2 regions of the Mycobacterium sp. NGS19 genome follow, and region 1 is predicted to be linked to the other one. Evidence: predicted binding sites of a transcription regulator. Region 1 holds the regulator's gene; the other holds the start of a gene.
What was found. The regulator LexA, encoded in region 1, represses DNA repair genes until DNA is damaged. The targets are predictions, from matches to a motif close to CGAACANNTGTTCG.
Positions count from the first base shown of each region.

Region 2: a site for LexA is predicted at 2,143-2,156, ahead of cofD (2-phospho-L-lactate transferase). Genes of this name have one in related genera too.

Region 1 is NZ_JCALEB010000003.1:48,648-64,140, forward strand. It holds gene AC5Y4N_RS09940 (iron-dependent transcriptional repressor DtxR) at 111-803, shown strand; gene AC5Y4N_RS09945 (DUF4192 domain-containing protein) at 800-1,846, opposite strand; gene sthA (Si-specific NAD(P)(+) transhydrogenase) at 2,032-3,435, shown strand; gene AC5Y4N_RS09955 (trypsin-like serine peptidase) at 3,436-4,209, opposite strand; gene AC5Y4N_RS09960 (proteasome assembly chaperone family protein) at 4,356-5,330, shown strand; gene AC5Y4N_RS09965 (alpha/beta fold hydrolase) at 5,369-6,421, shown strand; gene AC5Y4N_RS09970 (PhzF family phenazine biosynthesis protein) at 6,453-7,139, shown strand; gene nrdR (transcriptional regulator NrdR) at 7,145-7,609, opposite strand; gene AC5Y4N_RS09980 (LysM peptidoglycan-binding domain-containing protein) at 7,702-8,142, opposite strand; gene lexA (transcriptional repressor LexA) at 8,326-8,976, shown strand; gene AC5Y4N_RS09990 (hypothetical protein) at 9,011-9,271, shown strand; gene AC5Y4N_RS09995 (acyl-CoA dehydrogenase family protein) at 9,339-10,499, opposite strand; gene AC5Y4N_RS10000 (hypothetical protein) at 10,590-11,093, shown strand; gene hflX (GTPase HflX) at 11,103-12,518, opposite strand; gene dapF (diaminopimelate epimerase) at 12,565-13,437, opposite strand; gene miaA (tRNA (adenosine(37)-N6)-dimethylallyltransferase MiaA) at 13,495-14,430, opposite strand; gene AC5Y4N_RS10020 (class III extradiol ring-cleavage dioxygenase family protein) at 14,427-15,110, opposite strand; gene AC5Y4N_RS10025 (DMT family transporter) at 15,115-15,493, opposite strand, start outside.
Region 2 is NZ_JCALEB010000003.1:551,842-567,334, reverse strand. It holds gene AC5Y4N_RS12630 (coenzyme F420-0:L-glutamate ligase) at 1-954, opposite strand, end outside; gene cofD (2-phospho-L-lactate transferase) at 951-1,946, opposite strand; gene AC5Y4N_RS12620 (WhiB family transcriptional regulator) at 2,341-2,604, shown strand; gene AC5Y4N_RS12615 (metallopeptidase family protein) at 2,633-3,055, opposite strand; gene AC5Y4N_RS12610 (DUF3499 domain-containing protein) at 3,178-3,648, shown strand; gene AC5Y4N_RS12605 (phosphomannomutase/phosphoglucomutase) at 3,725-5,113, shown strand; gene AC5Y4N_RS12600 (TobH protein) at 5,110-6,177, shown strand; gene manA (mannose-6-phosphate isomerase, class I) at 6,182-7,408, shown strand; gene AC5Y4N_RS12590 (cation diffusion facilitator family transporter) at 7,422-8,342, shown strand; gene AC5Y4N_RS12585 (hypothetical protein) at 8,433-8,903, shown strand; gene AC5Y4N_RS12580 (transcriptional regulator) at 8,900-9,229, shown strand; gene AC5Y4N_RS12575 (ABC transporter permease) at 9,375-10,292, shown strand; gene AC5Y4N_RS12570 (ABC transporter ATP-binding protein) at 10,289-11,068, shown strand; gene AC5Y4N_RS12565 (ABC transporter substrate-binding protein) at 11,065-12,030, shown strand; gene AC5Y4N_RS12560 (asparaginase) at 12,033-12,983, shown strand; gene AC5Y4N_RS12555 (M20 family metallopeptidase) at 12,980-14,200, shown strand; gene AC5Y4N_RS12550 (FAD-dependent oxidoreductase) at 14,186-15,493, opposite strand, start outside.

The DNA of each region.
Region 1 (15,493 bases):
CGGGACGGGTGATGCGTGTTGTTGCCGGTGCGGCGCGGGATGCCCCGACGGCGCGAGGCCGCCTTTTTGCCAGCTAGACCGGTAGACTGCAGCCGACGGAGGGTGGGTGAATGAACGATCTTGTCGACACGACCGAGATGTATCTGCGGACCATCTACGACCTCGAGGAAGAGGGCGTGGTGCCGCTGCGTGCCCGCATCGCCGAACGGCTCGAGCAGAGCGGTCCGACCGTCAGCCAAACCGTGTCGAGGATGGAGCGCGACGGCCTGCTGCATGTCGCCGGCGACCGTCACCTGGAGCTGACCCCCAAGGGGCGCACACTGGCCGTCGCCGTGATGCGCAAGCACCGCCTGGCCGAACGCCTGCTGGTCGACATCATCGGGCTGCCGTGGGAAGACGTACACGCCGAGGCCTGTCGCTGGGAGCACGTGATGAGCGAGGAGGTCGAGCGGCGCTTGGTGCAGGTGCTCGACAACCCGACCATCTCTCCGTTCGGCAACCCCATCCCCGGCCTTGCCGAGCTGGGCGTCGACCCGACCTCGCAGCCCGAGCGCGGCAGCTTGGTCCGGTTGACCGAGCTGCCCGCCGGTGCTCCCGTGGCCGTGGTGGTCCGGCAGCTCACCGAACACGTGCAGGGCGACGTCGAGTTGATCACCCGGCTCAAGGACGCCGGCGTGGTGCCCAACGCCAGGGTGACTGTGCAGACCAATCCGTCCGGCAGCGTCACGATCGTGATTCCCGGGCACGAGGACGTCGAACTGCCCCATCACATGGCGCACGCGGTGAAGGTCGAGAAGGTCTAGCTCGCCCGTCGACCGAATCTTCGCCGCGGCGGCAGGCCGACCCCGAGCCGATCCGCCACGCGGTAACCGCTGATCGCCAGTTCGCGAACCGCGTCCGGGCGCAATCCCGATTGAAGCGCGGTGTCGAGCATCGAGGCCATCCGGTGCTCGTTGTCACAGCGCAGCGCCGCATCAAGTGCCACCCCGGCGAGCGGACCGTCGCCGCGGGCATAGGCCGAAAAGGCAAGCAACACAAGGGCTTCCACTCTCCACGGCGTCGGAAGCACACGTGACAACATCGCCCACAGCTCCTCGGCCTCAGCCGCCTTGTCGCCGACCGCTAACGCGAACAGCGTGTCTCGCACGTCCACATTGGCCAGGGCGCAAGCCATTTCGGCGACCTGAGCATCCGAGGGCTCCGTTCCGCCAGCCATCTTCGCCGCGAGTGCGACCGCAAAGTTGACGTCACCTCGCGGGGATTGTTCATCGCTTTCTGCCCGTGCCTTGAGTCGCCGCCGAATCCGCCGCGCCAACCGCTCGACGCGCGCGGCATCGGTCACCTCGACCACCTTCTGCAGGTCTTCGCGGCGCGCATAGAGCCGCCGACCGTCCAGCACGGCGGCCATGGCCAGCGGCGACGATGCCGGGTCGTCGACGGTGCCGCCCGCTCCGCACATGTCGGCGCAATGCCACCGACCACCCGCGGCGACACGATTCACCACGTGAGTGGCCAACAACGTAATGTCTTGTAGTGCAAGCACATCCGACAACGTCGACGCGAGGTCGCGAAAGTCGTCGGCGCACGCAGGACACAACGCCCCGTCAGCGTCGACGATCACCGCGATCGCCGCGTCCGGCCCGGCCGCCGCGGCCACCTCGGCGACATGCTCGACGGTGTCGGCCAGCTGTGGCGACAGATCCACCCGCATCACCGCCCCCATCTCGCCGCGGTCGACGGTGACGAGCACCAATGATTTCTCGGGAACGAAGCCAAGCACCGCGGGCAGCGCCGCGATCAGCGCGCCGGGCCTGTTGAGAATGAAGTCAGGCTGTGAAGTGGTCATGTTCTGACCCTTGCGGGCGGCACCGTCGACAACGGGGCGCTGACGAACCGATGGTCCCTCGCTGTGGACGAACGCAAGACTGTGGATGAACCGCCCCAGCCGCGGACGTAGGGCACCGGGGCACAGCTCTTGGTTCGGTCCGGGTGCAAGATCACGCCAAACGGCGTAGATGTCTACACATGGCAATGGAGTACGACCTCGTCGTCATCGGTTCCGGCCCCGGGGGGCAGAAGGCCGCAATCGCCGCGGCGAAGCTCGGCAAGTCCGTCGCCATCGTCGAGCGCGGCCGGATGCTCGGCGGCGTCTGCGTGAACACCGGAACCATTCCGTCGAAGACACTGCGCGAGGCCGTGCTCTACCTCACCGGCATGAGCCAGCGCGAACTGTACGGCGCGAGCTACCGGGTCAAGGACAAGATCACGCCGGCTGATCTGCTGGCTCGCACCACGCACGTCGTCAACAAAGAGCAGGACGTGGTCCGCTCGCAGCTGATGCGCAACAACATCGAGGTCTACATCGGGCATGGCCGGTTCGTCGACGAGCACACCGTCCTCATCGAGAACCCGAACCGGGGCGACCGGATCACGATCACGGGTCGCTACATCGTGATCGCCACGGGCACCAAGCCGGCGCGTCCGGCCGGTGTCGAGTTCGACGAATGCCGGGTGCTGGACTCCGACGGCATCTTGGACCTCAAGGCGCTGCCGTCGTCGATGGTCGTAGTAGGTGCAGGCGTGATCGGCATCGAGTACGCGTCGATGTTCGCCGCGCTGGGCACCAAGGTGACCGTCGTCGAAAAGCGCGACACGATGCTGGACTTCTGCGACCCCGAGGTGGTCGAGGCCCTGCGATTTCACCTGCGCGATCTGGCGGTCACATTCCGGTTCGGCGAGGAGGTGACAGCGGTGGACGTCGGCTCCGCCGGCACTGTCACGACCTTGGCCAGCGGCAAGCAGATCCCTGCCGAGACCGTGATGTACTCCGCCGGCCGCCAGGGCCAAACCGATCATCTCGACCTGGCCAACGCCGGGCTCGAGGCGGACAGTCGCGGTCGCATCTTCGTCGACGACAGGTTCCAGACCAAGGTCGACCACATCTTCGCCGTCGGCGACGTCATCGGATTTCCTGCGCTGGCCGCAACCTCGATGGAGCAGGGTCGGCTGGCGGCCTACCACGCATTCGGCGAACCCACCGCCGGCATGACGGACCTGCAGCCGATCGGCATCTACTCGATCCCGGAGATTTCCTACGTCGGCGCCACCGAGGTGGAGCTGACCAAGAACTCGATCCCGTACGAGGTCGGGGTGTCGCGGTACCGGGAACTCGCGCGCGGCCAGATCGCCGGCGACTCGTACGGCATGCTCAAGCTGCTGGTGTCCACCGACGACCTGAAGCTGCTCGGCGTGCACATCTTCGGCACCAGCGCCACCGAGCTCGTGCACATCGGCCAGGCGGTGATGGGCTGTGGCGGCACCATCGAGTACCTCGTCGACGCAGTGTTCAACTATCCGACGTTCTCGGAGGCATACAAGGTCGCCGCGCTGGACGTGATGAACAAGATGCGCGCGCTGAGCCAGTACCGCTCGTAGCTAGCAGTCGTCCTCGAACACCGCGGGCGCGGTGTCACCGGCCCCGCCGGCTTCTGCCCGATGCAGCAGGTCGGCCACGCGGCGGTCGAACGGAGAAGAGTACGAGACGCTGTCGTCGCAACCGCCGCCGTGCGGGCCGCCCACCAGTCCGACCACCGTGCCGTCGATGCGCCACGGCGCGCCGCTGGTACCGGCCATCAGGCCCGCGCATGTCAGCGACGGGAACCCGCCGGGCGCCGTCGCAGTGGCGGCGCGGCAGCCGATGGGAGCACCACCGGTGCCCATCGGGTAGGCGGTCACGGTGACGACGGCCGCGGGCGGCGGCGCTGCACCCAGGCGCAGCCCTGCACCGACCACCGATTCGATGGAGCGACCGTCGTCACGGCTGACCCGTGCCACGGCGAAGTCGGCGACGGGATCCCTGCTGGCCAGCCATCGCGGGTCGAGGTAGATCGCTCCGACGGTCCAGGTGCCGGCGGCGCCGGCCCGGCCGCCGAATCCGGGCGCGAATGTCGTCGGATAGCCCGAGGCCACGCAGTGTGCGGCGGTGAGGATCAGGTCGCCGGTGGCCGAATGCAGCACCGATCCGGTACAGGTGTGCATGTCTGAGGCCCCAAGGAACAACGCCCCCACCAGCGGATCGGGAGCGACGGGCGCGGCGGTCGCCGACGTCGGTGGCGGCGGCGCATCCGCGACGCCGGGCTGATGTCGCGGCGTACAGCTCAGCAGGCAGACGGCCAGAAGCAGCAGGGGAGCCAGCCGCACACGCATCATGTCGATCATCCTGGAACGCAACGATGCCAGTGTCGCGTTGAGCAAACAGGGGTACCCGCGTTCGCGATATTGCGGCCTGCGGTGGCGGCTCAGCCGATCGGCAGCGACACTAGACGTCACCGGGTCCGCGGAAGGAGGCGAGAAGAATGGCTGAGCACCGCGATGAATACCGGCCGGACCAGAGTGGAATGTACGAGCTCGAGTTTCCGGCTCCGCAATTGTCGTCGCCCGACGGCCGCGGTCCGGTGTTGATTCACGCACTGGAAGGTTTCTCGGACGCAGGCCATGCGATCCGGCTGTCTTCGCGCTACCTGCGCCAGGCACTCGACACCGAGCTGGTGGCATCGTTCGCGATCGACGAGCTGCTGGACTACCGCTCGCGCCGACCGCTGATGACGTTCAAGACCGACCACTTCACCGCATACGACGATCCGGAACTGAGCCTCTACGCGCTGCACGACACCGTCGGGACACCGTTTCTGCTGCTGGCCGGCATGGAACCCGACCTGAAGTGGGAGCGGTTCGTCACCGCGGTGCGACTGCTGGCCGAGCGGCTGGGCGTGCGGCAGACGATCGGTCTGGGCACCATCCCGATGGCTGTGCCGCACACCAGGCCGGTGACCATGACGGCACACTCCAACAACAAGGAGCTGATCGCCCATCATCAGCCCTGGGTCGGCGAGGTGCAGGTGCCTGGCAGCGCGTCGAATCTGCTGGAATACCGGATGGCCCAGCACGGCCACGACGTCGTCGGCTTCACCGTGCACGTCCCGCACTACTTGGCGCAGACCGATTACCCCGCCGCGGCAGAGGCGCTGCTGGCCGAAGTCAGCAAAGTCGCATCGCTGCAGATCCCGTTGGCGGCGCTCACCGAGGCCGCTGCCGAGATCCGCGCGAAGGTCGACGAGCAGGTGAACTCCAGCCCCGAAGTTGCGCAGGTGGTGTCCGCGCTGGAGCGTCAGTACGACGCGTTCGTCGCGGCCCAGGAGAACCGGTCGCTGCTGGCGCGCGACGAAGAGCTGCCCAGCGGCGAAGAACTGGCCGGGGAGTTCGAACGCTTCCTGGCGCAGCAGACAGGTGACTTCTCGGACGGTTTCCGAGACGGCGACGACAAGAAGTGAGCTGACCCGGGCCGCCGGCCCGAAGCGGAGGTGGCCCTATGACTGCGCGGACGACGAATCTGCGGCCGGTACGCGACGTGCGAACGACGCTGGAGTTCCGCACGATTCACGGCTACCGCCGCGCGTTTCGCGTCGCCGGTGACGGGCCCGCGATCCTGCTGATCCACGGCATCGGGGACAACTCGTCGACCTGGGAGGCCGTGCAGACAAAACTCGCGCAACGGTTCACGGTGATCGCCCCGGACCTGCTCGGTCACGGCAAGTCGGACAAACCGCGGGCCGACTACTCGGTTGCCGCGTACGCCAACGGCATGCGCGACCTGCTGGCCGTGCTCGACATCGACCGGGTGACCGTGATCGGGCACTCGCTCGGCGGCGGCGTCACGATGCAATTCGCTTACCAGTACCCGCAATTGGTGGAACGCATCGTGCTCGTCGGGACGGGCGGGGTGACCAAGGACGTCCACTTCGCGCTGCGCCTCGCGTCGCTGCCGATGGGCACCGAGGCGCTGGCGCTGTTGCGGCTTCCGGGAGCGTTGCCTGCGTTGCAGACCGTCGGGCGCATGTTGGGCGCCATGCTCAATGCCGCTGCCACCGCGGCACCGGGCCTGGCCCCGACGCGGTTCGGCCATGACCTGCCCGACGTGCTGCGGGTGCTCGCGGAATTGCCGGAGCCGACGGCGTCGTCGGCGTTTTCGCGGACGCTGCGCGCGGTGGTGGACTGGCGCGGCCAGGTGGTGACCATGCTGGACCGATGTTATTTGACGCAATCTGTTCCGGTGCAGTTGATTTGGGGAGAGCACGATTCGGTGATCCCGGTGGCTCATGCGCAGATGGCGCACGCCGCGATGCCGGGTTCACGGCTGGAGGTCTTCGAGAACTCCGGCCATTTTCCGTTCCACGACGACCCGGACCGCTTCGTCGAGGTCGTCGAGCAGTTCATCGATTCCACGGAACCCGCGGAATACGACCAGGATCGGCTGCGGTCGCTGTTACGCGCCGGCGTCAGCGACCAGACGATTTCGGGTCCGATGGACACCCGCGTCGCGGTGCTCGACGCGATGAGTTCCGACGAGCGCAGCGCAACCTGATCCGGCGCTCCCGCTGAGTAGAGTCGGGCGCATGGGTACCGACGTGTTCGTGGTGCGGGTATTCACCGACGCGGAAGGAAACTTCGGCAATCCGCTCGGCATCGTCGACGCGAGCACCGTCGCGCCGCGCGACCGGCAAGGGCTCGCGGCTCAATTGGGCTACAGCGAAACAATTTTCGTCGACATGCCCGATCCGGGCGCAACCACCGCCCACGCTCGCATCTTCACTCCTGCGACGGAGTTGCCGTTCGCCGGGCACCCGACGGTGGGGTTGTCGTGGTGGCTCAAACAACAGGGGCTTGCGATCCGCACGTTGCAAGTGCCAGCGGGTGTGGTCGCCGTCGGCTACGAGGACGAGTTGACGACGGTACGCGCACGCGCCGACTGGGCGCCCGAGTTTGTCTTCCACGAACTGCCCTCGCCGGATGACGTCGTCAACGCGGATCCCGACGACTACCCCGACGACGACCCGCACTACATCTGGGCCTGGCTCGACAAGTCGCGCGGACACCTGCGGTCGCGGATGTTCGCGGCCGATCTCGGCGTCGCCGAAGACGAGGCGACCGGCGCCGCGGCCGTACGCATCACCGACATTCTCAGCCGAGATCTCACGATCACCCAGGGCAAGGGGTCCGTCATCTCCACCCGGTGGAGCCCTGAGGGGTGGGTGACGGTGGGCGGCCGCGTCGTCGACGACGGCACCGTGCGCGTCGACTGAAGGGGTTACTTCGACGCGCTGACCTTGCGATGCGCCCGCAGCGCCTCGATCTCCCGCTCGAAGTCGTCGGCGGAGGTGAACGACCGGTACACCGAGGCGAACCGCAAGTAGGCCACCTCGTCCAGATCGCGCAGGGGACCCAGGATGGCCAGGCCGACCTCGTGGCTGGGCACCTCGGGTGAACCGGTGGCCCGCACGGTGTCTTCCACTTGCTGCGCCAGCAGGTTGAGCGCGTCGTCGTCGACCTGGCGGCCCTGACATGCCCGTCGCACACCGCGGATCACCTTTTCGCGGCTGAACGGTTCGGTGACCCCACTGCGCTTGACCACCGCCAGCACGGCCGTCTCGACGGTGGTGAACCTTCGCCCGCATTCTGGGCATGAGCGTCTGCGTCGGATCGCTTGGCCCTCATCGGTTTCCCGTGAGTCGACCACCCGGGAATCGGGATGGCGGCAGAACGGACAGTGCATGACTGCTCCTTCGCCGCGAAGACATTCGGTCGAGTCGAACGCCTCCGAGACTACCCGCGGGCGGCGGACGCGGGCCAACGTCGCCGGGGACATCATCCGAGCGGGGCGATCAGCGTCTGCCCGGCATCCAGCGCTGCAGAGTCAAGGTGATTGAGCTCCCGGATCCGCTCGATCACCCCGGCCACCGGCGCGTCCGGCGCCACTCTGGCCGCAAGCCGCTGCAGATTCTCGCCGGGCTGCACCTGTACGACCGCCAACTGCTGCGGCGCGGCGGTGCCCGTCGTGTCGGCGCTGCGGGCTTGGGCGATCGCGATGAGCCACACCGTGATCAACGCCGCGACCGCCGCCAGCATGACGGTCACGGTCGCGCTGACGCGTCGCGGCCGGTGCGGTGCATACGACATCGCCACGCCTGTGCGCCGATATGTGAGGGCGGCACCGCCCGGCCGCTTCGGTGCGGGACGGCGAGCCCTAAGCGTCGGCGCCGGTACGTCCCAGTCGATCACGGTCATGAGCGCCCCTTCTGTCGCCACCGTTCGCTCCTTTGTTCGAATATAGTCGATCATGCGTTCGAATCCGAACGTTTGATCGATGTGTACCAGAGGCATACGACAGCCCACTCGCCACGACATGGCGCTCGTGACCACGCATCACGAACGCGACACGCCTCGAACACATGTTTGAAGATGTCGGTGACGACCGCTAGATTTGCACTTATGAGTGACAGCAGCGGTCTCACCCAGCGTCAGCGGACCATCCTGGAGGTGATCCGCGCATCGGTCACCACCAGGGGATATCCGCCGAGCATCCGGGAGATCGGCGACGCCGTCGGCCTCACTTCCACGTCGTCGGTGGCACATCAGCTGCGCACGCTGGAACGCAAGGGCTATCTGCGCCGCGACCCGAATCGTCCCCGCGCCGTCGATGTCCGCGGGGCCGACGACGCGGCGACGGCCGTCACGACCGACGTCGCCGGTTCGGACGCGCTGCCGGAGCCGACGTTCGTGCCCGTGCTCGGACGCATTGCCGCAGGCGGCCCCATCCTCGCCGAGGAGGCGGTCGAAGACGTGTTCCCGCTGCCGCGAGAATTGGTGGGCGAGGGATCGTTGTTCCTGCTCAAGGTCGTGGGCGAGTCGATGGTCGACGCCGCGATCTGTGACGGTGACTGGGTGGTGGTGCGACAGCAGAACACCGCCGACAACGGCGACATCGTCGCGGCGATGATCGACGGAGAAGCCACCGTGAAGACGTTCAAGCGGACCGGCAACCAGGTCTGGCTGATGCCGCACAACCCGGCGTTCGATCCGATTCCCGGCAACGATGCCGCCATTCTCGGCCGTGTGGTCACGGTGATCCGCAAAATCTGACCCGCACACCGCGCCTCGGGTGCATGGTGGACTCATGCGAGCGTCCCGGGCGGTGCAGGCGATAGGAGCAGCGGTGATGGGAGCAGCGGCGCTCGTCGTCCCCGCGGTCGGCTCGCCCAGCGCCGAAAGCCATGTCGCGATGTGCCCGCGGGGCATGGTGCCCAATCCCAACGGCTACGGCTGCATTCCGCAGCTGGGACCGGGCGGCGCGTTCGTCGGCGCCCCGAGTCAGGAAGTGCTCACCCGCTGCGACGGCAACATCTACATCTGCGTGTGGCCGTACCCGGTTCCCTGATCCGCACCACGGAGCAGCCCGCGGGGCTCACCGCCGAACGGACTGCGCCAGTTGACGTTTCGCCGGCTCAGACGCCCAGCGAGCGTCCGATGATCTCCTTCATGATCTCGGTCGTACCGCCGTAGATCGTTTGCACCCGGGCATCCAGATACGCGCGCGCAATCGGGTACTCGCGCATGTAGCCATAGCCGCCGTGCAGCTGCAGGCACCGGTCGATCAGATGGACCTGCTTCTCGGTGGAGTACCACTTGGCCATCGCGGCCTGGTCGGCGGTCAGCTTCTCGTCGAGGTGCAGCCGGATGAACTCGTCGACCATGATCCGCACGACGGTTGCTTCGGTGGCCAGCTCGGCGAGCAGAAAGCGGCTGTTCTGGAAACTGCCGATCGGCTTGCCGAAAGCCTTGCGCTCCTTGGTGTATTGGAGAGTCGACTCGAGCACGGCTTCCATCGCCGCGGCCGCCATGATCGCGATCGAGATCCGCTCCTGGGGCAGGTTCTGCATCAAGTAGATGAAGCCTTTGCCTTCCTCACCGAGCAGGTTCTCGGCGGGCACCTTGACGTCGGTGAACGACAACTCGGCGGTGTCCTGGGCATCCAACCCGATCTTGTCCAGATGACGGCCGCGCTCGAAGCCTTCCATCCCGCGCTCGACGACCAGCAGCGAGAAACCCTGCGCACCCTTCTCCGGATCGGTCTGCGCGACGACGATCACCAGGTCGGAGTTGATGCCGTTGGTGATGAAGGTCTTTGCCCCGTTGAGGATGTAGTGGTCACCTTCTTTGACCGCGCGGGTCTTGATGCCCTGCAGGTCGCTGCCGGTGCCCGGCTCGGTCATCGCGATCGCGGTGATCAGCTCGCCGGTACAGAACTTCGGCAGCCAGCGTTGCTTCTGTTCTTCGTTGGCCAGCCTCAGCAGATACGGGGCCACCACGTCGTTGTGCAGCCCGAAGCCGATTCCGCTGTAGCGGCCCTTGGTCGTCTCCTCGGTGATGACCGTGTTGTACCGGAAGTCGGCGTTGCCGCCGCCGCCGTATTCCTCGGGCACCGCCATTCCCAGAAAGCCCTGCTTGCCGGCCTCCAGCCAGACGCCGCGGTCGACGATCTTGTCCTTCTCCCACTGCTCGTGGTACGGCGCGACGTGGCGTTCCAAGAAGGAGCGATACGACTCGCGGAACAGCTCGTGCTCGGGCTCGAAAAGGGTGCGCTGGTATCTGACGACATTGCCCACGGGGTGACCTCCGGTATCGGGAACCTGCGCCCAAAGATATACCAACCGGATGGTTGGTTTGGCCCCGGCCACGCGGCCTACAGTGAGGCCGTGGCCGAGATCATCCGCGTCCAGGAGCGTGGGCGGATCCTCGAGTTCGCGTTCGACGACCTGATGCGCTACCACGGCCCCGGCTCCCCCGGCGGTGTGGCCAACGCATTCAAAGTTCTGCAGCGCGCGTTCGAGGTGCTCTCGCCCGACGCGCCGCCGCCGCGCCGCGAGGTGGTGGTGCGCACCGCGTTCCGCGGGCCGGGGGCACGCGACGGGATCGAGGCGGTGACGCGGGCAGTCAGCGACGGTCGCTACGTCGTGGATCCCGCGTTGTCACGTCGCGACCTCGGACGGCTGCGGGAGAGTTTTGTCTTCGAAGTCCGCATCGGCGACCGTTCAGTGACGCTGGTGCTGCGCGACGGCTTCGTCACTGAAGAATTCATCGACCTGGCCCAGAACGACGCTCGCACAGAGGCGCAGGAGGCACGGCTGGACGTGTTGAAAGCCGAACTGGCGCAACGCATTATGGCCGCAGGCGCAGCCGACGTGTACGAAATCGCATAGGCGCCGACGCTAGCTCGACACGAATTCGCGCAGGCTCGCCGCCAAGGCCACCGGAACCCGCGCTTTGATCCGGGTGCCGTCGGCGTTGTGTTCGGACTCCTGCACGCGGCCGTCGGCATGGACGCGGGCCACCAAATCGCCGCGGTGATAAGGAATCACGACGTCGATCGCGGTGTCGGTGGGTACGGCGAGCTCGGCCATCCGGGCCCGCAGGTGGTCCAGCCCCTCGCCGGTTCGAGCGGAGACGAACACCGCGCCGGGCAGCGCGCGTCGCAACTTGGCGAGCATGAGATCACCGGCGGCATCAATCTTGTTCACTACCAACAGTTCCGGTGCGGCATGGGCGTCGTGTTCGATCATCACCTCGCGGATCACCGCGCGCACCGCGTTGATCTGTGCCAGCGGATTGGCGTCCGACCCGTCGACCACATGCACCAACAGGTCCGCGTCGACGACCTCTTCCAGAGTCGAGCGGAACGCCTCGACCAGCTGCGTGGGCAGATGCCTGACGAACCCGACGGTGTCTGTGATGACGAACGGCCGCCCGTCGTCGAATTCTCCTCGGCGCGTGGTCGGTTCGAGGGTGGCGAACAAGGCGTCCTGGACCAGCACGCCGGCGCCGGTGAGTGCGTTGAGCACACTCGACTTGCCCGCGTTGGTGTACCCGACGATCGCGATCGACGGCACGTCGCTGCGCAACCGTCGGCCGCGCTGGGTGTCGCGGGCCTGCTTCATGCCTTTGATCTCGCGGCGCAGCCTGGCCATTCGCTCACGGATCCGGCGGCGGTCTGTTTCGATCTTCGTTTCACCGGGGCCACGCAGACCCACACCGCCGGTACTGCCGCCTGCGCGGCCGCCGGCCTGACGTGACATCGACTCGCCCCAGCCGCGCAGACGCGGCAGCATGTATTCCATCTGCGCCAGCGACACCTGCGCCTTACCCTCCCGGCTGGTGGCGTGCTGCGCGAAGATGTCGAGGATCAGCGCGGTGCGGTCGATCACCTTCACCTTCACGGCTTTCTCCAGCGCCGTCAGCTGTGCCGGACTCAGCTCGCCATCGCAAATCACGGTGTCGGCGCCGGTGGCGAGCACGATCTCGCGCAGCTCGTTGGCCTTGCCGGAGCCGATGTAGGTCGACGCGTCGGGCTTGTCGCGGCGCTGGATCACGCCCTCGAGCACCTGCGAGCCCGCCGTTTCAGCCAGCGCCGCCAACTCGGCCAGGCTGGCCTGGGCGTCGGCCGCACTGCCTTCGGTCCACACGCCGACCAGCACCACGCGTTCAAGCCGCAGCTGGCGGTACTCGACCTCGGAGACGTCGGCAAGTTCGGTCGACAGCCCGGACACGCGGCGCAGGGCGGACCGGTCTTCGAGGGCCAGTTCGCCGATGCTGGGTGTGTCGTCTACAGGAAATTCTGGATCAGTCATAAGCAATAAGACATGGTGCCCGCCGGATCTGCGGCGCGCACCTGATTTAACACCGCTGCGCCTGCCACCATTCCTCCGAGATTTCCCCGCCGGCGACCAGTACCGACGGACCGCGCAGGTAGCTGGTCGCCGCGGTCACGGTGACGAGCACCTCGCCGCCCGGGACACGAACCGTCAGTGAGCCCGTGGACGCGCCGTCGTGCGCCAGTGCCGCCACCGCGGCGGCGACGGTTCCGGTTCCGCACGAACGGGTCTCGCCGACTCCCCGTTCATGCACCCGCATCGACACCGCACCGCCGACCGGCGCCGTCAGCACCTCGACGTTCACGCCGTCGGGAAATTGATTGCGGTCGAACACTACCGGCGCCGCAACGTCCAAGGCGCGTAGCTCGTCGTCGGTCAATTCCGCATCGACGCACGCCAGATGCGGATTGCCGACGTCGACGGCCAGCCCGCTGAGGCGACGGCCGCCGATGACCGCCTCGCCGGTGCCAAGCTGGTTGGCTTTGCCCATTTCGACGGTGACGTCGGCGAAGGTGTGGTCGACGCGGTGTACCTGCACTGGCCGCGGACCCGCCAGCGAGCCGACGACGAACTCGTCGCGCGCCTCCAGCCCGCTGGCGCGCAGGTAATGGGCGAACACGCGCACGCCGTTGCCGCACATTTCGGCAACCGACCCGTCCGCATTGCGGTAGTCCATGAACCAGTCCTGCGGCTGCACGCCTTCGGGCACCCGCGGAATTGCTCCGCAAGCCGCCGCGGCGCCGGCGGTGGTCACCCGCAGCACCCCGTCGGCACCGAGCCCGCGGCGACGGTCGCACAAGGCGACCACCAGATCCGGAGTCAGTGGCAGCTTTGCCTCGATGTCGGGCAACAGCACGAAGTCGTTCTGGGTGCCGTGGCCCTTGGCGAAGATCATGTGCGCCGCCCTCCCCCGTACGCGGGTGGTAGCCCCACGATCCCGGCTGCGCCGGCATCACAGTCGTCGGGACGCATCACCTGCCCAGGATACGTGCCGCCATGCCCGCACCACGGCCTCTGCATTGCCCGGATCGGCGCCGTCGAGCCACTGGATGCGGTGGTCGCGGCGGAACCACGAGCGCTGGCGGCGCACATAGCGGCGGGTGGCGACGAACGTCGGTTCACGCGCGGCGCTGCCGTCGCCCCCGCGGCCGAGCTCGGCGATCACCTGCGCATAGCCGAGCGCCCGTGACGCCGTCACGCCGTCCCGCAGACCCCTGCCTAGCAGCGTGACGACCTCGTCGACCAGCCCGTCGGCGAACATCTGCTCGGTGCGCTTGGCTAGACGCTCATCGAGTTCGGCTGTGTCCCAATCCAACCCGATGATCACGGTGTTCCAGCGCGGAGTTCCGATGGTCGGCGCCGACGCCGCGAACGGCCGCCCGGTCAGTTCCACCACTTCCAGCGCCCGCACGATCCGCCGCCCGTCGGACGGCAGGATCGACGCCGCTGCGGCCGGGTCGACCTGCGCCAGTTCGCGATGCAGCCGCTCGACGCCAATCTCCGCCAGCCGCTGCTCCCAGCGACCGCGGACCACAGGGTCGGTGGCGGGGAAGGCCCAGTCGTCCAGCAGCGACTGCACGTAGAGCATCGATCCGCCGACGATCACGGGCACCCCGCCGCGGGCCAGGATCGCCTCGACGTCGGCGGCTGCGCCGCGCTGGTAGTTGGCGACGGTCGCGGTTTGGGTGACGTCGAGGACGTCGAGCTGGTGGTGCGGGATGCCGCGGCGCTGCTGAGGCGCCAGCTTCGCGGTGCCGATGTCCATGCCGCGGTAGAGCTGCATCGCGTCGGCATTGACGATCTCGCCACCCACAGCCTCTGCGACGTCGAGCGCCAGCTGCGACTTGCCGGTGCCAGTCGGGCCGATGATCGCGATCGGCCGGCTCATGGCACCCACACGCCTACGAAGTAGCCCACTCCGAACGGCGCGCCCCGGTACAGCTCCTTGGCCGATCGCGGGCGGTCGCCGGCCAAACCGGCCAGCACCTGCCAGGCCACCCGGCCGGGAATCGACGGCGGCACCTGGGCCAACGCCCCGACGTCGCCCGCCGCGAGGGCGTCGTCGAGCGCCCTTTGCACCTCGACAGAGGCGGGGTCGTAGCCGCCGGGGGCTCGTTCGGTCAGGGTGTTGGCGCCGTCGGCGACGACGAGCACGCCCACCGGCTCGGCGCCCCGGTCGACGACGTCGCGCAGTTCCCGCCCGCGGCGCAGGGCGTCGTCGGCGGTGTGGCCGGCGTTGAACACCCGCACCTCGGCGTGCGCGTCGGGGCTCGACTCGCCGCGCGCCCAGGCCGTCATCAACGCGGCCAACGGCAGCTGCCCGACGTCGGCGGCAGTGGGCGACAGCCCGACACGCACGTCGACGCCGTACCCGGCGAAGGTGCCGGCTTCATGCGGTCCGATCACTTGATCGGCCGGACCCACGCCGACGGCCAGCCAGCGCGGTGGCAGCGCGCCGGCCGCTGCGAACACCGCACGGCGCAGGTCGACGAGCTCGGCGGCCGCCGCACCGGCTAGCTGCGGCACCAGCACAGGTGCCGACGGGACGATCGCGACGGCGCTCAGCACGGCTTCACGGTATGCGCTGCGCGACGGCGGCGTGGTCCGCCGAATCAGAGGCCAGCGCTTCGCCGCGAGCGAGCGCGACGATCGCAGCGACCATCGCCACGACGGCCACCGCCAGAGCGAACCACCCGATGTCGTTGGTCTCGAGCGTTTCGCCGAGCACGACGATGCCGAGCACGGAGGCGACGACGGGCTCTACCACGGTCATCGCGGGCAGCGACGCGGTCATGGTTCCCGCCCGGAAGGCCGACTGCTGCCACGCTGTTCCGGCGAGGGCGACCACCACCCATGCGTAGAGCTCGGGACTGCGCAGCAGCGGCAGAATGCCGTCGTCGAGTTGGTCGACGACGCCCTTGGTGAGCACGGCGAACACACCCCACAGCGAT
Region 2 (15,493 bases), 500 kb from region 1:
GTCGTCGCGCCAGCGGGCCTTCATGCGGTCCAGCAGTGCGACCCGGCGGTCGGGATCACGCAGCCAGACGAACCGCACCGGACGTGTGTGATGCGGCGCCGGCGCAGTGAGCGCATCCGCGACTGCGGCTTCGATGTGCTGCGGCGGCACCTGCTCGGGCGCGAACCGTCGCACAGATCGGCGCAACAGCAGCGCCTGCCGACGACCTTCGGCAAGTGCCTCCTCGGTGCCGAGCCAGAACAGGTCTTCGTCGCCGGCCCGCACCAGCCGCGCGGCGGTGGAGCCGTCGTCGGCGATTGTCAGGCCGCGCACCACAGCCACCGGGACGCCGGTCAGCTTGCCCTTGACAAGGTCTGCGGCGCAAGCCAGTTCGTCGGCGACCGCGACTTCGGTCACCACCAGTTCGTTGCCGTGCGGGTCGTGCGTGCCGGCATAGGCATGCAGCACCTCGACACCGGACGCACCGATCGCGACGTCGATCTGCCCGTTGCGCCACGCGCGACCCATGGTGTCGGTGATCAGCACACCGACAGTCACGCCGAGCCGTTCCCGCAGCCGCGCCCGCAATGTCGCCGCGCTGGCGTCCGGGTCGAGCGGGAGCAGCGCGAGCTCGGTGGCGCCGACATTCGACCCGTCGACGCCCGCGGCGGCCTGCACCAGCCCGAGCGCGTTCTCGGTGATCAGCGTCTTGCCCTTGCGTGCCAGAACCCTGACCGCTTCGGCGTCGATTAGCTTGCGGCGCAAGTCATCTCGGGCCTGCGGGTCAGCCGGCGCCGGCACGATGCGACCCTCGCACTTGCTCACGACCTTACTGGTGACCACCACCACGTCCCCGTCGCGCAGCCATGGCGCTGCCTTCGCGATCGCCGCGGCCAGGTCGTCGCCGGGCCGGAACTCGGGAAGCCCGGCGACCGGGAGCAGCTCGACGCGGCGTGCCGACCCGTGATCGGTCACGACCGCGGCTCCGACGTGAGCCCGGCCAATTCCAGGCCGCTGCGCACCATGTCGGCGGTGGCGGCCGGGTTCGTCATCAGCAGTGGCACCGCACGCACGGCCACCCCGTCGATGGACGCGGTGTCGCCTTCGTGGATCAACCAGCCGTCGAGGATCCCGACTCCGCTGCGGGCGCCGTAGTAGGCGCCGACGGCCTCGGACGTGCTGGCCACACCGATCACGCGCAGGCATTCATCGGCCATGCCGCGCAAGGGTTTTCCGCTGACGATGGGGGAGTAACCGATCACCGGCGCGGAAGTGGAGCGCAATGCGCCGCGGATGCCGGGGATCGCCAGGATTGCGCCGATGCTGACGACGGGGTTCGACGGTGCCAGGAACACCACGTCCGCGGATTCGATTGCGTCGACGACGCCGGGTCCGGCGGTGGCTTTCTCGGCGCCGACGAACGCGAAGCTGTGCGTGGGCACCTGCGCGCGGTAGCGCACCCACCACTCCTGGAAGTGGATCGCGCGCTGTGCGCCGTCGGCGGGATCGGTGATGACGACGTGGGTTTCGCAGCGGTCATCACTAGCGGGCAGCAGTGTCGCGCCGGGCGACCAGCGGTGGCACAGGGCTTCGGTCACCTGTGACAGTGGATAGCCTGCCCGCAGCATCTGGCTGCGCACCAGATGGGTCGCCAGGTCGCGGTCGCCGAGCCCGAACCAGTCGGGCTGCACGCCGTAGCGGGCCAATTCCTCCTTCGCGTGCCAAGTTTCGTCGCGGTGGCCCCAGCCGCGCTCGGGGTCGATGCCGCCGCCGAGGGTGTACATGCACGTGTCCAGATCGGGGCAGACGCGCACGCCGTGCATCCACGCGTCGTCGCCGACGTTGACGACGGCGGTCAGCTCATGCGTGCTTTCACCGGTGGCGAACTGGCCGAGGCCGAGCAGGTGCTGGACGCCCAGAAGGAAGCGCGCCCCGCCGACGCCGCCTACGAGAACGGTGACCTTCACAACCCAGGACACTAGGCCTTCCGTCGGGCGCGCGTTCGCCGCGGTGCGACACGCCGCAGAAACGACGCGCCGAATCTCGATAACGAGATGGTATGAAATTTGGTTCCAACGCTTGACCGGGCCTGCTCACAAGTGTGTAATCACATCAGTGTCATTCCCGGTTCGCCAGCCGGTTCCGGTGTCGCAGACCGAGATTCGATCACTTGTTCGAATTCTGCTGAATAGTGGGCGACATCCACAACCAACTGCGATTCTTAGGTTAGGAGGCGAAATGCCTTACGAGCAAAGCGATTTCCCGCGTCACATCCGGCTGGCCGACCGCGGATTGAGCGCGGCAGGCAGCGCGCCGCAAACCCACTCCGACGACGAGGCACCCACCGCCCAGCGAGCTAACTTGGCTTTGGTGCCGGACTTTTTCGGTCTGCCACCGGACGCCCCGGACGACCAATGGCAGGAGCGGGCGCTGTGCGCCCAAACCGACCCGGAGGCGTTCTTCCCCGAGAAGGGCGGCTCAACCCGAGAGGCCAAGCGCATCTGCATGGGCTGCGAGGTTCGCGGCGAGTGCCTCGAATACGCACTAGCCCATGACGAGCGCTTCGGCATCTGGGGCGGTCTCTCCGAGCGGGAGCGCCGCCGCCTCAAGCGCGGCATCATCTAGCCCGCTACCGGCTCGGGCACCCAAGCGCTCAGTCGTCGTCGATCGTCGGGTCGATGACGGAGGGTTCGACACCCAGATACGTCGCGACCTGAGCCACCAGCAACTCATGCAACAAGTCCGCAAGTTCGTCGCTGTCTTTGGCGCGCCGCTCGATCGGCTTGCGAAACAAGACGATGCGTGCGCGCGTCGAATTGCCCCGAACGTCCACGCCGGCGGGGATCAACCGGGCCAGGGCAATCGGCCCGTCGGCCACCACCTCCGGCGGCCACTGCACACTGTCCGGATCCTTGGGGGAGATGCGCGGTATCTCGTCGACCGCGACGTCGAGCCCGGACACCCGGTCGCGCCACCGCTGCTCGATCGGCTCATAGGCCTCGAGCACCGCCATGTCGAATCGCTCGGCGCGGCTGCGCCATCCGGGCACCGTCGGCGGCAACAACGGACCTCTCATCTCCCGTCGCCGGGAACGGCGTCTACCGGCCACGCGGGCGATCGTAACGGTTGGGGATCTTCGCTTCGGACCGTGCGCGTGTCCGGCGGCGGCCGACGATCCCGCACGATAGCCTTCCCGACGTGAACGTTCCCCGTCGCTGCTGCCGGCCCGGGTGTCCTCAATATGCGGTCGCGACGCTGACGTTTGTCTACTCGGATTCCACGGCGGTCGTCGGCCCGCTGGCCACTGCGCCGGAACCGCATTCGTGGGACCTGTGTGTCGGACACGCCAGCCGCATCACCGCCCCGCGCGGTTGGGAGTTGGTTCGCCACGCCGGGCCGCTGCCCACTAGTCCCGACGAAGACGACTTGGTCGCGCTCGCCGACGCGGTCCGGGAGAACCGTGACGGCGGCCGGGGCAACTTCGTGATGGGAAGCCGGGGCAGTGCAGCGCTCGACGATTCGCCCGCAGGCGGCCGATACCAGCAGATCGATCCGGTCAACGGCGCGCCCGTCGGCACCCACGGCGCCGTGCTGGCCCCGCCACCTTCTCCGTCGTCCAAGGCCGGCAGACGCCGCGGCCACCTCAGGGTGTTGCCGGACCCGCAGTGAGTTGAACCTGAGGCCGGGGGCAAACAGTTAGGCTGGCGCCAACAGTAGCGTTCTCGACCAGGAGTCAACCTTCGTCATGTCCCGGCCCGCTGCGATGGTTCACAGCGTGATCAAGGCCTACGACGTTCGTGGGCTGGTCGGCGATGAGATCGACGAGCCGTTCGTCGCTGAAGTCGGCGCCGCGTTCGCGCGGTTGCTGCGCGACGAAGGTGCGCGGCAGGTAGTGCTCGGTTACGACATGAGGTCGAGTTCACCGGCGCTTGCCGCGGCATTCGCCGACGGTGTGACCGGCCAAGGCCTCGACGTGGTCCGCATCGGTCTGGCGTCCACCGACCAGCTGTACTTCGCGTCCGGCATGCTCGACTGCCCCGGCGCGATGTTCACCGCCAGCCACAACCCCGCCGCCTACAACGGCATCAAGCTCTGCCGGGCCGGCGCAAAACCGGTGGGCCGCGACACCGGGCTCGCCACGATCAGCGAGCAGGTGATCGCTGGCGTGCCCGATTACGACGGGCCGGCCGGCAAGGTCACCGACCGCGACGTGCTCGCCGACTACGGCGAGTTCCTGCGGTCATTGGTCGACCTCAGCGGAGGGCGGCCACTGCGGGTGGCGGTCGACGCGGGTAACGGGATGGCCGGCCACACCACACCCGCGGTGCTCGGCCCGATCACCTCGATCACCGTCGACCCCTTGTATTTCGAACTCGACGGCACGTTCCCCAACCACGAGGCCAATCCGCTGGACCCGGCCAACCTGGTCGACTTGCAAGAGCACGTCCGGGCGACCGGTGCCGACATCGGGCTGGCCTTCGACGGGGATGCCGACCGCTGCTTCGTGGTCGACGAACGGGGCGAGCCGGTGTCGCCGTCGGCTGTCACCGCGCTGGTAGCGGCTCGCGAACTCGACCGGGAGATCGGTGCCACCGTGATTCACAACTTGATCACGTCGCGTGCCGTGCCGGAGCTGGTGACCGAGCGGGGAGGCACGCCGGTGAGATCGCGCGTCGGGCACTCCTACATCAAGGCGCTCATGGCCGAGACAGGCGCGATTTTCGGTGGCGAGCATTCTGCGCACTACTACTTCCGCGACTTCTGGGGCGCCGACTCCGGCATGCTGGCCGCGCTGCACGTGCTCGCGGCACTCGGGGAGCACGATCGGCCGCTGTCCGATCTGATGGCCGACTATCAGCGCTACGAGCAGTCTGGCGAGATCAACTTCACGGTCGCCGACGCCCAAGACTGCATCGACGCCGTGCTGAAGTCGTTCGGCACACAGATCGTCTCGATCGATCACTTGGATGGCGTGACCGTCGACTTGGGTGAGGGCACCTGGTTCAACGTTCGGATGTCCAACACTGAGCCGTTGCTGCGGTTGAACGTCGAAGCGCGGACCACAGAGGCAGTGGATGCCGTGGTCGACCAAGTCGCGGCCGGAATCCGTTCTGCGTCAAAGGTTTCCTCATGAACGCCACCGGGTCGGTGATCGACCTCGACGACGTCGACGGGCTTGTCGCCGCCGATACCGAAGGCCTGCTGCGTGCGGCGTCTACGGCCGGGGCACATGTGCGCGCGACGGGTGCCGCGGTCGACGAGGGGGCGCTGGAGTCGCTCGTCGGTCCGCAACCGCGCACGGTGATCTGGGTGGCCGGTCGTGGCACCGCCGGCACTGCCGGTCGCATGGTGTCCGCGCTCGTCGGCCAGTCTGCCGGGGCGCCGATCATGGTGGCCGCCGGCGCGCCGCCGTGGATCGGCCCGCTCGACGTGGTCGTGGTGGCCGGCGACGATCCCGGCGACCCTGCGTTGGTGGCCGCTGCGTCGATGGGAGTGCGGCGCGGCGCGCGGGTGATGGTGGTCGCGCCGTTCGAAGGCCCGCTGCGAGACGCCGCTGCCGGACGGGCCGCGGTGCTCGAGCCGCGGCTGCCGCTCAACGACGCGTTCGGGCTGACCCGATACTTTGCCGCCGGCTTGGCCGCCGTGTCGGCGGTCGACCCTGCAGTGCAGGCCGACATCGCCGGGCTGGCCGACGACGTCGACGCTGAAGTGCTGCGCAGCAGTGCCGGCCGGGAAGTGTTCACCAACCCGGCCAAGGCCCTGGCGGATCGTATGGTGTCGCGCCGCGTGGTGCTGGCCGCCGACTCCGCCGCCGCGTTGGCCTTGGCGCACCACGGCAGCGCGGTGCTGCTGCGAATTTCGGGCACTGTGGCCGCCGCAGCCGGACTGGGTGATGTGGTGGTGGCACTGCGGTCGGGTTTCCAACGGGGACACGTGGATTCGGTGGACGCGATCTTCCACGACGAAGAGATCGACGGTCCGCTGCCGGAGCGCCTGCGGGTTCTCGCGTTGACGCTCACCGATGAACGCGCCGTCGTGGCGGCCCGCACGGCAGGGCTCGACGACGTCGACCTGGTGGGTGCCGCAGACGTGACGGATCCCGCCGCGGCGGGGATCGGCACCGCCGACGCGCAATTGGCGGTGCTGGCGGTGCGGCTGGAAATGGCTGCGGTGTATCTGCGATTGATTCGGGGTTAGCGACGTGCATCTGTTACGCGGCGCGGTGCGCACCTACGCGTGGGGATCCCGCACGGCGATCGCCGAATTCACCGGAAGACCCACCCCCACAAGACATCCCGAGGCGGAGCTCTGGTTCGGTGCGCACCCCGGCGATCCGGCGTGGCTGCAGACCGACGCCGGAGATCGGTCCCTGCTCGAGACCCTTGCGGCCGATCCTGAAGGCCAGCTCGGCGTATCGGTGGTCGAGCGATTCGGCGAACGCCTGCCCTTCCTGGTGAAGGTGCTGGCCGCTGACGAGCCGTTGTCATTGCAGGCGCACCCGAGCGCGCGGCAGGCCGCCGAGGGATTCGAGCGCGAGGAGCGGCTCGGTATCCCGGTGACCTCGCCGACGCGCAACTACCGTGACCGCAGCCACAAACCCGAGCTGGTGATCGCAGTGGAACCGTTCGAGGCGCTGGCGGGGTTTCGCGACGTAGCGCACACCGTCGAGCTGATGAAGGCGCTGGAGGTACCGCACCTCGATCCGTTCATTGCGCTGCTCAACGGCCAGCCCGACGCCGACGGGCTGCGGGCACTGTTCACCACCTGGATCACCGCGCCGCAACCGGACCTCGACGTCTTGGTGCCGGCAGTGCTCGACGGTGCTATCGACTACATCCGTTCAGGCGCAAAGCAATTCGCCGACGAGGCGAAAACGGTGCTAGAGCTCGGCGAGCGCTATCCCGGTGACGCCGGCGTGCTAGCGGCGCTGCTGCTGAACCGGATGCACCTCGAGCCTGGGGAGGCTCTCTTCCTGCCGGCCGGCAACCTGCACACCTATCTGCGCGGCGTGGCGCTGGAAGTGATGGCCAATTCAGACAACGTGCTGCGCGGCGGATTGACCCCCAAGCACGTCGACGTCCCGGAGCTGCTGCGGATCCTCGACTTCCATCCCGTCGCCGCAGAATCGATGCGTCCCGAAATACGATGGGAGGGGCCAGAGCTCGTATACCTGGCCCCGGCCGACGAATTCGCGGTGTCGTGTTTGCGCATCGACGGCGAGAACCTGGGGCACGAGATCGACGCCGCCGTTCGACATGACGGACCTCAGGTTCTGTTGTGTACCGGAGGCGCGGTGCAACTGCACGCGAAGTCGTCGTCGATGACCTTGCAGCGGGGGCAGGCGGCCTGGGTGCCCGCCGACGACGGCCCCATTCGCTTGGTCGCCGAGCGGCCGGCGGAGTTGTTCCGGGTTACCCCAGGCGTATAAGGAGAATCGCGGCGTGTCGAGCGAGGGCAGTACGAAAGCGATCTTGGCGGCGTTGGCGGCCAACGCCGGCATCGCGGTGGCGAAGTTCGTCGGCTATCTCATCACCGGCAGCTCGTCGATGCTGGCCGAGGCGGTGCATTCGGTGGCCGACACCTCAAACCAGGCGCTGCTTCTGCTGGGCCAGCGCCGGGCCCGCAAGGAAGCCGACCGCTTGCACCCGTTCGGGTACGGCCGCAGCCGCTACTTCTACTCGTTCGTCGTGGCGCTCGTATTGTTCAGTCTCGGTTCGCTGTTCGCGCTCTACGAGGGCTACCACAAGATCAGCCATCCCGAGCGGTTGACGTCACCGGTCGTGGCGATCGTGATCCTCGCGGTGGCAATTGCCTTGGAGTCGTTCAGTTTACGAACCGCGGTGGTCGAGTCGCGGCCGCTGAAGGGCTCCGGCAGCTGGTGGCGGTTCATCCGCACGTCGCGCAATCCCGAACTGCCGGTCGTGCTGCTCGAGGATCTCGGCGCGCTGACCGGACTGCTGTTCGCATTCATAGGCGTGGGGCTGACGGTCCTCACCGGCGACGCCGTCTGGGACGGCGTCGGCACCATAGCCATCGGTGTGCTGCTCGGTGTGATCGCGATGATCCTGATCGTCGAGATGCACAGCCTGCTGATCGGCGAGGGCGCCACCGGCGAGCAGGAACGCGCGATCCGCGGGGCGCTCGAGGCCACCCCGAACGTCGACCGGGTGATCCACCTGCGCACACAGTATCTCGGGCCCGAGGAGATGTTGGTCGCCGCCAAGATCGCGTTGTCCCCGGGCAGCGACATGGTGACGGTGGCCCGGGCGATCGACGACGCGGAGGCACGGGTGCGCGAGGCGGTACCGGCCGCACGGGTGATCTATCTCGAGCCAGACCTCGACCGAGCGCTGGCCAGGTAGCCGCCGGACGCGGACGGCGACATCGGACGCTGTCCGACACTTGACTTTCCTGATGGGAAAGAGAAGCGTACTTTCCCACTAGGAAAGTAGGTGGACGTGGCTGACCTGACACCCGATCAGGCGCGCGAGGCGCTGCGCCGGGTCGAGCACGCGCACGATCAAATCGCCAGCGCTGTCGGACTGCCCGGCGGCTATTGGTGGGCAATGGCTGCCGGCTGGCTGGCATTGGGCGTCATAGGTGCCTTCGCGCCGATATGGTTCACCAGCGCGGCCACCCTGGCTTTCGGGATGGGACACTCGTTGATCGCGTCGTGGCTGCTGGAAGGCCGAAGGCCGAATCCGCGGCTACAAGTCAACGAAGCCGTTGCGGGCCGGCGCATTCCGCTGATTGTGATCGGCATGCTCTTCGGCTTCGTAGCGCTGACAGTGGGGTTGGGGTTTGCGATCCACGCCGATGGCGGCCGCCATGCCGGCATCTGGGCGGCGCTGATCGTGGCCGTCATGATCGGCTTCGGTGGCTCGAGAATCTTCACGGGGATTCGCACTCGGCTGCGCACATGAAAGCCCGCTTCGACGAACTGATCCATCAGAGCACGCGGCTGTCGCTGGTGGCTGCTCTCGCGGCTGCCGACTGGGTCGAATTCTCCTACCTCAAGGAGCGCTTCGCTCTGTCGGACTCGGCGTTGTCCAAACAGCTCTCGACTCTCGAGTCCGCCGGGTACGTCACCACACAGCGGCATCCGCGCGGCAGTCGGCGCACCCTCATTGCGCGTCTGACGGACGCGGGCCGTGACGCGTTCGACGGCCATGTCGCCGCCCTGCGGGAAATAGTCGACGAGCCGTTGCGGCAATCCAGCGGTACCCGGTCGCGCATTCGATCAGGCTGATCGAAACACGCGATACCCGTCGGCAGGTGGCGTAATAGCCTGACGACCGAATGTCGTTGCAGCTCAAGCTCTGAGCAAGGTGGCGTAAAGCGCGCCTGATTCGCTCGCGGCCGGCACGCGACGCCGCGTTGCAACCTTCGGCACCGTGTTACGTTTCCTGCCCGACCAGGCCATGCAGGGAGACGAAGTGGTATCGGCGCCGACACGCACACCCGGGCTCACTGCGGTGCGCAGGTCGGCGACCTTGCCCGACGGAGTGTCGGTGAAGCCGCTGAGGGCGCGACGATCCCGCACTGCGCTGCTTCACCGGATCGTCATGGTCGGGCTGCCACTGCTCAGCCTTGTGCTGGCGACGGTCGCGTGGGATGCCTCAGTGCGCCTTGAATTGTTCTCGCCGCGCCTGCTGCCTTCACCGGCCGCGGTACTGGACGCGGCGCGGCAGATGTACGCCGACGGGACGTTGCCGGCCGATGCGGCTGCCAGCTTCCGCCGCGCACTGCAGGGCTTCGTTGTCGGCTCGGCGGTGGCCATCGTCGTCGGCACCCTCACCGGACGCAGCAGGATCGCGCGTGGGCTGCTCGAGCCGCTGATTCAGGTGGTGCGTCCGATACCCGCAATTGCGTTGGTGCCGTTGGCGATTCTGTGGTTCGGCATCGGCGAGGAATCCAAGCTCTTCCTGACCAGCCTCGGTGTGTTCTTTCCCGTCTGGGTCAACACCCATGCCGGGATCTCGGCAACCCGCGAAGACCATCTTCGGGTGGCGGCCTCGCTCGGCGCGTCGCGGTGGCTGACGTTCACCAACGTCGTGCTGCCCGGCGCGCTGCCGTTCGTCGTGACCGGTTTGCGTCAGGGCATCGCGACGTCGCTGATCTTGATCGTGGCGTCGGAGCAGTCCGGGGTGACGGCGGGGCTCGGCTTCAGGCTCGACCAAGCCCGCCTGTTCAGCCAGCCCGACCGGCTTTTCGTCTGTCTTGCCGCGCTGGGGATCGTCGGTGCGATCGCCGATCAGCTGTTCCACCAAGCCACCCGGCACGGTCTGCGGTGGGCGAAAGAACAGTCGTGAGCATCGACATCCAAGGTCTCACCGTGCGCTACGCCGACACGGCGAGGCCCGTGATCGACGGTCTGGACCTCACGATCGCCGCGGGTACGTTCGTGGCCGTGCTCGGACCGTCGGGCTGCGGCAAGTCGACGTTGCTCAATTCCATCGCCGGATTCGTCCGCCCGGCAGCCGGTTTCGTCGCCTTCGACGGAGCGCCGATCACCGGTCCCGGCCGTGAACGTGGCGTCGTGTTCCAGCGCGACGTGTTGTTCCCGTGGGCGTCGGTGGGCAGCAACATCGGTTTCGCGTTGCGCGCCGCACGGCTGCCTCGACGACAGCGGCCCGAGCGGATCGCCGAATTGCTCGAGTCGGTCGGCCTGGCGCCGTCGGTGGCCAAGAAGCTGCCGCACGAACTGTCCGGCGGCATGCGTCAGCGGGTGGGAATCGCCCGCGCACTGGCCAACAATCCGCGGGTGTTGCTGATGGACGAACCTTTCGGGGCGCTCGACGCGCTGACCCGCCAGCAGATGCAAGACCTGGTGACCGAACTGTGGGAGAACCGCGGAAGCACAGTCGTTTTCGTGACGCACGACGTCGACGAAGCCATCCGGATCGCGTCCTCGATCGTGGTGATGGACCGCGAGGGCACGGTGGCCGCGCACCTGGCAAACCCGCTGCCGAGGCCTCGAACCGCAAGCCGGCTGGGTGAATTCGAAGAGTACGCGGCGCTGCGCCGCCAGTTGCACGATCTGCTGCTGGCCGAGTCCGCGTCGGCTGCTACGAGGGAGCACATATGACACGGGCACGACGTTTCGCCGCGGTTCTTTTCGCCTCGCTGCTGGGTCTGGGCTTCGCTGCCGCCTGCGCCGACAGTCAAGAGTCCGCCTCGACTCTGACGCTGGGCTGGGTGGTCGATCCGTGCTGGGCACAGGTGCCCGTCGCCAACGAGCTCGGCTACTTCGCGCAGAACGGCGTAACGGTCAAGGTGGTGCCGTTTCCCACCGGTGCTGCGGCATTGGAGGCGCTCGCGGGCGGCGCAGTCGACGTCGCCAATGGCGGTGACGTCCCGACGTCTGCCGCAGTGCTGAAGAGTCCGCGGCTACGGGTGATCGCCGACGGGGCGCGCTGGCCGGAAGGCCGGTTCGTGGTCCGTCGGTCGTCGGGCATCGACTCCATCGCTGCGCTGGCGGGCCACAAGATCGCGGTACCGCTGGGCAGCAGCGCCCACTACTTCGCGACCAAGTTCCTGGCCGAAGCCAACGTGACCGCCGATCTCATCCAGACCGGTCCGGCAGAGATCGTCACCGCGATCGTCAACCACAACGTCGACGCGATCGCGGTGTTCCAGCCCGCGCTGGCTAAAGCTGTCCAGGCTCTCGGCGATGACCAACTCCAGTTGCAAGGCAGGCAGAAGTACAACCAGCACAGTCTCTACCTCGCCAACGACGACGTCGTCACATCGAAGAAGGCCGTGATCGCCAAGTTCATCTCGGCAATACGGCAGGCCGACGCTCCGTTGACCCAGAAGAATCCAGCCGCGTTGTCTGCGGTCGCGAAAGCCGTTGGGCTAGAACGGAATCTGATCGACTCGGTGTCTTCGGAGTTCGTCTTCCGCACTGAGCTCGGACCGGAACTGGCCGCAGACCTGGCCGATCGTGCACGCTGGGCGCAAAGCATTGGCCGCGTGCCGGCGGAGCAGCCGATCCCGGACTACCAGTCGGTGATCGTGCCGTCGTTCCTCGAGGCGGGGAAATCCTGACCGTGGTCCACCTTCTGGCCCTCGGCGGCACGATCTCGATGCGTGAGACCGCAACCGGGGCGGTGCCGAGCATCGATGCCGCGGAGGTGTCGGGCCAGGTCGGCGGTTTCCGCAGCGCCGAGGGGCTGGCACTGGTCGGCGGTTCCGAAGTCGACTTTGCGCTTTTGGAACGGCTCGTGTTCCGAGCCCGCGAGGTGGTGTCCGAGGGAGCCGACGGCATCGTCGTGACCACCGGAACGGACTCCATCGAAGAGGTTGCGACATGGCTGGCATATCGCGACAACTGGCCGGTGCCATTGGTGGTCACCGGCGCCATGATCGTGGGGACGCGGCCGGACAGTGACGGACGCGCGAATCTGGCGGACGCCTTAGCGGTGGCGGCGTCGGGCGCCGACGTCGATCCGGTCGTCGTGTTCGGCGGGAAGGTTTTCGACGGCCGCGAGGTGGTGAAGGTTTCCGGTCTGGTGCGCGATGCTTTCGATGCACCGGGTCGCGGTCCGATCGGGTATGTGGTTGCGGGGCAGGCTCGTTGGCATCGCCACTGCGCGCGTCTGAAGGCGCACGGTGACCCCGCCGGCCCGATTGTCGGAGTCCCGGTGGTGCTGGCCGCGCTCGGTGACGACGGCACTGTGCTGCGGGCCGCAGGCCGCGGGCGGCGGGCGATCGTGGTCGCGGCGAACGGCGCCGGAAACCTGCCGCCGCGCCAAGCCGCTGCGGTCAGGGAACTGATCGACAACGGCACGCTGGTGGTCATCACCAGCCGAGCGGCCGACGCGCGCGTGGCACCGGTCTACGGTTACCCGGGCGGTGTCGCCGGCCTTCAGGCGTATGGGGCCGAGCTGGCCGACGGACTCACTCCGCACCGCGCGCGGCTGCTCGTCACTCTAGGCCTCGCGCAAGGGCTCGGCCACGACCAACTGCGGGCGATGATCCGCTCAGAAGTGCGGCCATGACCGGCTTCGCCGTCGCGCCTGCGGTGAACCGCCGCGAACTCGCGGACCTGGCGGTCCGTCTGGTCGCGACTGGTCAGCCGTGGTGCGAGAACAGCCTCGACGGCCCCGCACGACCTCCGGAGGAGGAGCGCATCGCGCGTCCACTCGCCGAACTGCTGCGCGGGTGGGGCTTCTCGGTGGAGCTGATCGGGCGCACACCGCAGCGGCCAAACGTCGTCGCGTCGATGAGATTCGGAGACGGCCCGACGTTGATGCTCAACGACCACCTCGACACCTACCCGTCCGGGCCACCCAGCCGCTGGCACGTCTGCCGCGAAAGCCCTTACACCGCAGTCGAACTGGACGGCCGCCTCTACGGCCGTGGTACCTCCGACACCCGAGCCAACCTGGCAGCGCTGTTGACCGCCGCCAAACGTCTCGCCGACGATCCGCCACCGCGGGGAACCTTGCTTGTGGTCTTGACGGCCGACGAAGAGCGCAACGGCGTCGAGGGATCGAAGTATCTGGTCGAGGAATGCGGCTTGCGGCCGGACGCCTCGATCACAGTCGAGCCGACGGCGTGGACGCAGGGTGATCGGCGCGGGATCGCGCTGGCCGTCGCCCAGACCGGCCACGCGCTGCTCGACATCACTGCGCGAGGACGGTCGAGCCACATCTGGCGACCTGACACCGGCGCGAACCCGGCGCGGTACCTGACCGAGGCATTGGCAGACCTACACGCCAATCCCGTGCGGGGATGGCCGATCTCGGTCGTGGGCTTGCATGCCGGGGAAGCCGGCATGGCCCAGTTCACACCGCTGGTCGCGACAGCACGAGTCGCGGCGGTCAACGTCGGGCCCGACGTGGTCGCGGGCCAGCTGTTAGCGGAATTCCACCGGCGCCTTTCGCTCTCCCGACCCGACGGCATCGACGTCAGCGTGGATTTTGTCGACGGACCCACATTCGTCGCCGGAACCGAACGGCTCGACGACGACGACCCATTGGTGGCAGCGGTCAGCGACGCTTATCGCGAGGTCACCGGTGAGGCCGTCCGCACGTACACCAAGCCGGCGTTCAACGACACGATCCGCTTCCGCCACGCCGGAATTCCTGCCGTCACCTTTGGGCCGGGCGACGACGGATGGGCGGTGTACGACGAGAGTATTTCGCTGGACGCAATGGCGACGGCAGTGCAGGTGCTCGAACAGGCCGTGCGGATTTTTCTAGGCGGGCACTGATGCCACGCGACCCGGCGCGCGGCGGTTGCGGTTGCGCTCGGCCAGCCAGGCCCGCATGTTGTGGCGCACCGCCCGACCGATGATCCGCCCGTTCGGAACCATGTACAAGCTGTCGAGGAGAGAGAACCGGCGCAAAAACCATTCGGCCAGAACAGGTTCCGTCTCGGCGGCGCTCAGGAACTGTTCGAACAGGCTGCCGACCGGCCGATACCACCGCGGTACCGTGCCGCTGGCGTTGTGGAACATGAAATCGCCGATCGCGTTCATCGTCCACACCGGAAAGGTGGTCTTCGCGGTGGCGCGGTTCAGCGCCGGTGCGATGTCGTCGTCACCGGATGCCAGCGCCCGCTGCAGATGGCCCGCCTGAAGCGACGTCATCGTCATGCCCTGGCCGTAGGTCGGGTTGAAGCTGACCACGGCGTCGCCGAACGGGACGATGCCGGCGGGGAAGCGGGTGAGCTTGTCGTAACGGCGCCAGCGGCTGGTCGGATACTGGTGGAACGCGATGTCACCGATCGGCGTGGCCTGCCGGATCGCCGCGGCATGGTCGGGCAGCACCACGTCGGCGACGTCGCACATCTGCGAAAAGGTCTGCGGCGGTTGCACTTTGCCGACGCCGAAAGTGGTCATGCCCCAGGTGTCGTCCTCGTAGTAGAGCATCCCGATGCCCACCGGCTGCGCCCGCGACGCTCCGGCCACCACCACCTTCTCCTCGATCAGTCCCTCGGGGATGCGCAGCTGCTGCGTCGCATATCCGATGCCGACGTCGACCGTGTCCTCCACAGGGCGCTCAAAACCCCACTCCTGCAACCACACCGGCAGCCGGGTGCCGCGACCCGTCGCGTCGACGACAAGGTCGGCGTCCACGATCTGCCCGTCGTCCAGCACCACCCCGGTCACCCGCTGTGCGGCCGCGTCGAAGTGCGGCCTGCTCACCGACCGCTGCTGGATCGTGACGTTCGGCAGCCAGGCGGTGCGGCGGCGGATCTGCCATTCCAGGTGCGGCCGGCTCGGCACGTAGGTGGTGAACGTGTCCTCGAGTTCGGTGGGGATGCCCAGCAGATGCCCGGCCGCACCGAAGTGAATGGACCCTGGCTGATCCTCGAGGATGGGCACGCCCGCGGCCACCATGTCGTCGAGCAGTCCGGGAAACAGCGCGCCGAATTCCTGCGCACCGCGCGACATCAGGATGTGCACGTGCCGGCCCTGCGGCACGGCCGCCCGGTTCGCGGGACGCTCGGGCAGGTCGTCGCGGTCGAACAGGGTCACGCGGTCGTAGAAATCGGACAGCAC